Linked DNA regions of Hoeflea sp. 108. The main gene of each other region encodes a partner of the protein of the gene in region 2 in a complex. Links are inferred from orthologs where the notes say so. Each region holds a gene or a part of one and is shown on either strand. Other genes may lie near its edges.

Region 1 (2,982 bases), 2.9 Mb from region 2 along the record:
CTGCTCGGTCAGCGCCTCTGCGATCACGGTGCCGGCGCCGGGATTGTGGCCGCCATCGATCCACACTTCCGAACCCTTCGGCGCAAGATCGGTCAGCTCACCCTGCGGCAGGCGCTGCATCCGGCCGGGCCAGGTCACCGAGGCCATCGCCTTGTCGGCGATGCGGTCGTCGACCGGAAAACCCGCTGCCTTCACCGCCGCGATCGCCGCGGCAGCATTGGCATACTGGTGTCGGCCGGGCAGGCGCGGCGGCACGAGATCCATCAGCCCGGTCGGGTCCTGGAAGATCATCCGGCCGTTTTCCTCGAAGGCGAGGAAGTCCTGGCCGTAGACCTCGAGCGGGCAATTCAGCCGCTCGGCGGTGTCGATCAGCACCTGCTGGGCGGCTTCGCTCTCCTGCGCGCCGACGATGACAGGGCAGCCGCGCTTGATGATGCCGGCCTTTTCGGCGGCGATGAGCTCCACCTTGTCGCCGAGATAGGCCTCATGATCCATCGACACCGGCATGATCACCGACACAGCCGGCCGCTTGATGACATTGGTCGCGTCGAAGCGGCCGCCGAGGCCGACCTCGATGATGCAGGCGTCGGCCGGATGTTCGGCAAACAACACGAAGGTGACGGCGGTCAGGATTTCGAAGACGGTGATCTTTTCGCCGCGATTGGCCTCGCCGACGCGACGTACCGCATCGGCCAGCACGTCGTCAGCCACCAGCTTGCCGCCGCCAGGTGCAGCGAGACGATAGCGCTCGTGCCAGTTCACCAGATGCGGCGAGGTGTGGACATGAACGAGCATGCCCTGCGCCTCGAGCAAGGCGCGCGAAAACGCCGCGCACGAGCCCTTGCCATTGGTCCCGGCGATATGGATCACCGGCGGGATATGGTCCTGGGGATTGCCGAGCCGCTCGAGCAACCGGGTGATGCGGTCGAGCGAAAGGTCAAAGCCCTTCGGGTGTAGCGCCAGAAGGCGCTCGATTTCGACATCGGCTTCGAGCGTGGTCATGGCATTTCCCCCCGGCACTACGCGGCTGCGGTCAGATCAGGCCTGCGGGCGGCGTTCCGGCACGGGTACGACAGGCGGCAGGATCTCAGCTTCGGCCGGCTTGGCCTCCGCCGGCGTCTTCATCAGAATCTTCAGCAGGTTGGCGACCGTCGACTTCATCTCCAGGCGCGACACCACCATGTCGACCATGCCGTGGTCCATCAGGTACTCGGAACGCTGGAAGCCCTCGGGCAACTTCTCGCGGATGGTCTGCTCGATGACGCGCGGGCCGGCGAAGCCGATCAGCGCACCAGGTTCTGCGATATGCACGTCGCCCAGCATCGCATAGGAGGCGGTGACGCCACCTGTCGTCGGGTTGGTCAGCACCACGATGTAGGGCAGGCCGGCTTCCTTGAGCCGATCGACCGCGACCGTGGTACGCGGCAACTGCATCAGGGACAAAATACCTTCCTGCATGCGCGCTCCGCCGGAGGCAGCGAACAGGACCAGCGGACGCTTCTTTTCCAGCGCCACTTCGAAGGCGCGGATGATGGCGTCGCCTGCGGCCATGCCGAGCGAGCCGCCCATGAAGGCAAAGTCCTGCACGGTGACGACGACGGGCAGGCCCTCGATCTTGCCGGTACCCGACAGAATCGCGTCTTCCATGCCGGTCTTGGCCTTGGCGTCCTTCAGGCGGTCGACATAACGCTTCTCGTCGCGGAACTTCAGCGGGTCGGTGACGACTTTCGGATTCTCGATGGTGTCGTAGCGGCCGTCATCGAAGAAGAAGCGCAGCCTCTCCTTCGCCGAGATCTTCATGTGGTGGCCAGACGACGGGATGACGTACTGGTTTTCCTCGAGATCCTTGTGGAACACCATCTCGCCGCTCTCGGGATCCTTGATCCAGAGATTGTCGGGCATTTCCCGGCGGCCGAGCATCGAATTGATCTTCGGACGAACGAAGTTCGTGATCCAGTTCATGGTTTTGGTCCTCTTCGACCCTAGGACATGGGATATTTATTGGGCGGCAGCAAGGCGTGCGGCGCGAATGCCTTGGGACAAGCCATTGACCAGCGTCGCAACCGCCTCGGCCGGATCGGCCGTCTTCTCGCCCTTCGGCCCGATGACATTGGCCACCGCATTGACGATGGCGGTGCCCACCACCACACCGTCGGCGGAGGCGCCGATGGTGCGCGCCTGCTCGGCGGTCTTGACGCCGAAGCCGACGCAGACGGGCAGGTCGGTGTGCGCCTTGATGCGCGCCACCGCCTCGGCAACCTTCGAGGTGTCGGCCAGCGCCGAGCCGGTGATGCCGGTCATCGACACGTAGTAGACGAAGCCTGACGTGTTCTGCAGCACCTTGGGCAGCCGCTTGTCGTCGGTGGTCGGCGTCGCGAGGCGAATGAAATTGATGCCTGCCTTGAGTGCGGGGATGCAGAGTTCGGCGTCCATCTCGGGCGGCAGGTCGACGACGATCAGGCCGTCGATGCCCGAGGCGACTGCATCTGCGAGGAAGCGGTCGACGCCGTAGATGTAGATAGGGTTGTAGTAGCCCATCATCACGATCGGGGTGTCGTTGTCGTCCTTGCGGAACTCGCGCGCCATCTCAAGCGTCCTGGCCAGCGTCTGGCCGGCCTTCAGCGCCCGCAGGCCGGCAGCCTGGATCGCCGGGCCGTCGGCCATCGGGTCGGAGAACGGCATGCCGAGCTCGATGATGTCGCTGCCGGCCTTGGGCAGCGCCTTCATGATCGAGAGCGACGTTTCATAGTCGGGGTCGCCGCCCATGAAATAGGTCACGAGTGCCGGGCGTCCCTCGGCTTTCAGCTTCGCCATGCGGCGGTCGATGCGGGTGGTCGTCATGTTCAGATCTCCATGCCCAGCATCTTGGCAACCGTATGCACGTCCTTGTCGCCGCGGCCCGACAGGTTGACGATCATCACCTTGTCCTTGCCCATCGTCGGCGCGGTCTTCACCGCATAGGCAATCGCATGCGCCGATTCG
Region 2 (3,266 bases):
CTGCTACTCGCGCCCCGAGAGCGAGGAGCCCAAGACCGACTCCTTCGTCGAGGTCGACGAGATCACCCTCGACCGCAAGATCCGACGCATCTTCACCGGCTGGATGTTTGCAGAAAGCCCCGGCCTCAACGCCGTCGAGCACGCCGTCTATGACGTCTGGCTCAAGGGCTGCAAGCAGAAGTCCGAAGTGCCGGCGCCACAGGCCGCCAAGACCAACTGATCCCGTTCTATTCGGTGTTCCAGGCTGACGTCGGCGCGTGAGCGGCAGGCGGCCGCTGCGTCATACCGGCCTGCGTCTGCTCAACGCCGGGGATATTGCGCTTCATCCATCACCGGCAAGATAGCCCTGCCATGGAGTAAGAACTCAGTCGAAAGATGCTTCGCCGGTAATCGCATCAGCCAGCATCTTCTCGTATTTTCCACGCGGCACGTCGACTGCGCCGAAGCGCTTCAGGTGGTCGGTGGTGAATTGCGTGTCGAGCAGCACGAAGTGGTGTTCGCGGAGCCGTTCGACGAGATGGACCAGGCAGACCTTGGATGCGTCGGTCTCGCGCGAGAACATGCTTTCGCCGAAGAAGGCCCGGCCAAGCGACACGCCATAGAGCCCGCCGACCTGATGGCCGTCGCGCCACGCTTCCACCGAGTGGGCGTTGCCCATCCTGTTCAGCCGCGTATAGGCTTCGCGGATCGGCCCATTGATCCAGGTCGACAGGCGGCCCGAGCGCTTCTCCGCGCAGGCGTCGATGGTGCCTTCGAAGTCGCTGTTGACGCGGATTTCGAAATGGCCGCGCCTGATGGTACGGGCCAGGCTGTGGGGGATGTGGAAGCTGTCGAGCGGGATGACGCCGCGCGTCTCCGGCCTGACCCAGAAGACTTCCGGGTCAGAGGCGCTTTCGGCCATGGGAAAGACGCCCGACGCATAGGCCTTCAGGAGAAGGTCCGTAGGTATGCCGAAGCCGGGCGCATAGGGTCGGGTCATGTGACCCCCAATCTACTCGCTTTGGGCCTACTCGCTTTTGGCGAGGTATTTTTCCAGCCAGTGGATGTCGTAGTCGCCATTGGCGATATCGGGGTTGCCCACGAGATCACGGAACAGCGGCAACGTCGTCTTGACACCATCTACCACGAATTCGTCCAGCGCGCGCCTGAGACGCATCATGCACTCGACGCGGTTGCGGCCGTGGACGATCAACTTGCCGATCAGGCTGTCGTAGTAGGGCGGGATCTTGTAGCCGGAATAGACGCCCGAATCGACACGGATGCCGAGGCCGCCGGGAGTGTGGAAATGCGTGATCGTGCCGGGTGAGGGCGCAAAAGTACGCGGATCCTCGGCGTTGATGCGGCATTCGATGGCGTGGCCGTTGAACTTGATGTCATCCTGCGTGACCGAAAGACCGCCGCCCGAAGCGACACGGATCTGTTCGTGCACGAGGTCGATGCCCGTGATGGCTTCGGTGATCGTATGCTCGACCTGAAGACGCGTATTCATTTCGATGAAATAGAATTCGCCGTTCTCGTAGAGGAACTCGATCGTGCCGGCACCCGAGTAGCCGAGATCGGCAATCGCCTTGGCGCAAATGTCGCCGATGCGGGTGCGTTCCTCGGAGTTCAGGGCAGGCGAGTTGGCCTCTTCCCAGACCTTCTGGTGGCGGCGCTGCAGCGAGCAGTCGCGTTCGCCGAGGTGTACGCCTTTGCCTGCGCCGTCGCCGAAGATCTGAACTTCGATGTGGCGCGGCTTCTGCAGATACTTCTCGATGTAGACGGCGTCGTCGCCGAAAGCGGCACCCGCTTCCGAGCGCGCGGTGGCCAGCGCCACGTCAATGTCCGCCTCGGTCAGGGCAACCTTCATGCCGCGACCGCCGCCGCCGGACGAGGCCTTGATGATGACCGGGTAGCCGATCTCGGACGCGATGCGCTTGGCTTCCTTTTCATCGGTGACGGCGCCGTCCGAACCGGGGACGACCGGGATGCCTAGACGCTTTGCGGTGCGCTTGGCCTCGATCTTGTCGCCCATGATGCGGATGTGGTCGCCCGTGGGACCGATGAAGGTGATGTTGTGCGCGGCCAGGATGTCGGCGAACTTGGCGTTTTCGGCCAGGAAGCCATAGCCGGGATGGACTGCGTCCGCACCCGTGATCTCGCAGGCCGCGACGATCTGATGAATGTTGAGGTAGCTGTCGCGCGACGGCGGCGGTCCGATGCAGACGCTTTCGTCGGCAAGCCGCACATGCATCGCGTCGGCGTCGGCGGTGGAATGCACGGCAACCGTCTTGATGCCGAGCTCCTTGGCCGCACGCAGCACTCTCAGCGCGATTTCGCCGCGATTGGCGATCAGGATTTTCTGGAACATTGCGCGCAGCCTTCCGGCTTACTCGACAACGACGAGCGGCATGCCGAATTCGACAGGCTGCGCGTCTTCGATCAGGATCGCAGTCACCTTGCCCGAACGCGGCGAGGGGATCTGGTTCATGGTCTTCATCGCCTCGATGATGAGAAGTGTCTGGCCTTCCTTGACGGTAGCGCCAACCTCGATGAACGGCTTGGCGTCGGGCGAGGGAGCCAGGTAGGCGGTGCCCACCATCGGCGACGACACGGCGTTCTTGGCGATGTCGATGGCTGCTGCCGGCGCGGGCGCTGCTGCGGCGGTGGAGTTGACGGCTGCTGCTGCCGCAGCGACCGGAAGCGGCGCCGGCGCGGCGTAGGCGTGGACGGCCTGGGACTGGCGCGACACGCGGACCTTCAGATCGCCGAGCTCGACCTCGATCTCGGTCAGGTTGGTGTCGTTCAGGATCCCTGCGAGGTCGCGGACGATCTGCTGGTCAAAACCATCGTTCTTCTTCGTCGCCATGTTCAAGCCTTTTCTGTCTGTTTCCGGTCAGAGCCGGGCGGCTAGCGCCTGCAGCGCCAGCGTGTATCCGAGCGGCCCGAAGCCGCAGATCATGCCCACGGCAACCGGCGCCACCATCGATTTGTGGCGGAACGGCTCGCGGGCATGGATGTTTGAAAGATGCACCTCGGCGACCGGCAGAGGAGAGACGGCCCGTATGGCATCCTGCAATGCGATCGAGGTGTGGGTATAGGCGCCTGCATTCAAGACGATGCCTGCGGCTTCTTCGCCGGCTTCGTGGATCCAGTCGACCAGGACGCCTTCATGGTTCGACTGGCGGAAATCGACTGCAAGCCCGAGGGAGGCGGCTGCTGCATGGCAGTCGGCCTCGATGTCGGCAAGCGTCTTGCCGCCATAAATCCCGGGCTCGCGTTTGCCC

What was found. The genes of interacting proteins can lie anywhere in the genome.
Region 1: the proteins of accC (region 2) and accD are in contact, whole or in part, in a solved structure (PDB 8UXZ), measured with the Escherichia coli proteins. The link is inferred for Hoeflea sp. 108 from one-to-one orthologs.

What each region holds. Positions count from the first base shown.
Region 1 is NZ_KB890024.1:5,091,787-5,094,768, forward strand. The notes cover bases 1-2,749. They hold accD (acetyl-CoA carboxylase, carboxyltransferase subunit beta), read right to left. Parts: upstream 1,963-2,749; coding sequence 1,039-1,962; downstream 1-1,038. Other genes in these bases: B015_RS0125305 (folylpolyglutamate synthase/dihydrofolate synthase family protein), read right to left, coding at 1-1,002; trpA (tryptophan synthase subunit alpha), read right to left, coding at 1,999-2,749. Outside these bases: more of trpA, read right to left, coding at 2,750-2,841; trpB (tryptophan synthase subunit beta), read right to left, coding at 2,844-2,982.
Region 2 is NZ_KB890024.1:2,143,826-2,147,091, forward strand. Bases 179-3,056 are described here. They hold accC (acetyl-CoA carboxylase biotin carboxylase subunit), read right to left. Parts: upstream 2,351-3,056; coding sequence 1,007-2,350; downstream 179-1,006. Other genes in these bases: B015_RS33820 (DUF2155 domain-containing protein), read left to right, coding at 179-220; aat (leucyl/phenylalanyl-tRNA--protein transferase), read right to left, coding at 365-979; accB (acetyl-CoA carboxylase biotin carboxyl carrier protein), read right to left, coding at 2,369-2,848; aroQ (type II 3-dehydroquinate dehydratase), read right to left, coding at 2,876-3,056. Also shown: more of B015_RS33820, read left to right, coding at 1-178; more of aroQ, read right to left, coding at 3,057-3,266. UniProt on the Escherichia coli protein: This protein is a component of the acetyl coenzyme A carboxylase complex; first, biotin carboxylase catalyzes the carboxylation of the carrier protein and then the transcarboxylase transfers the carboxyl group to form malonyl-CoA.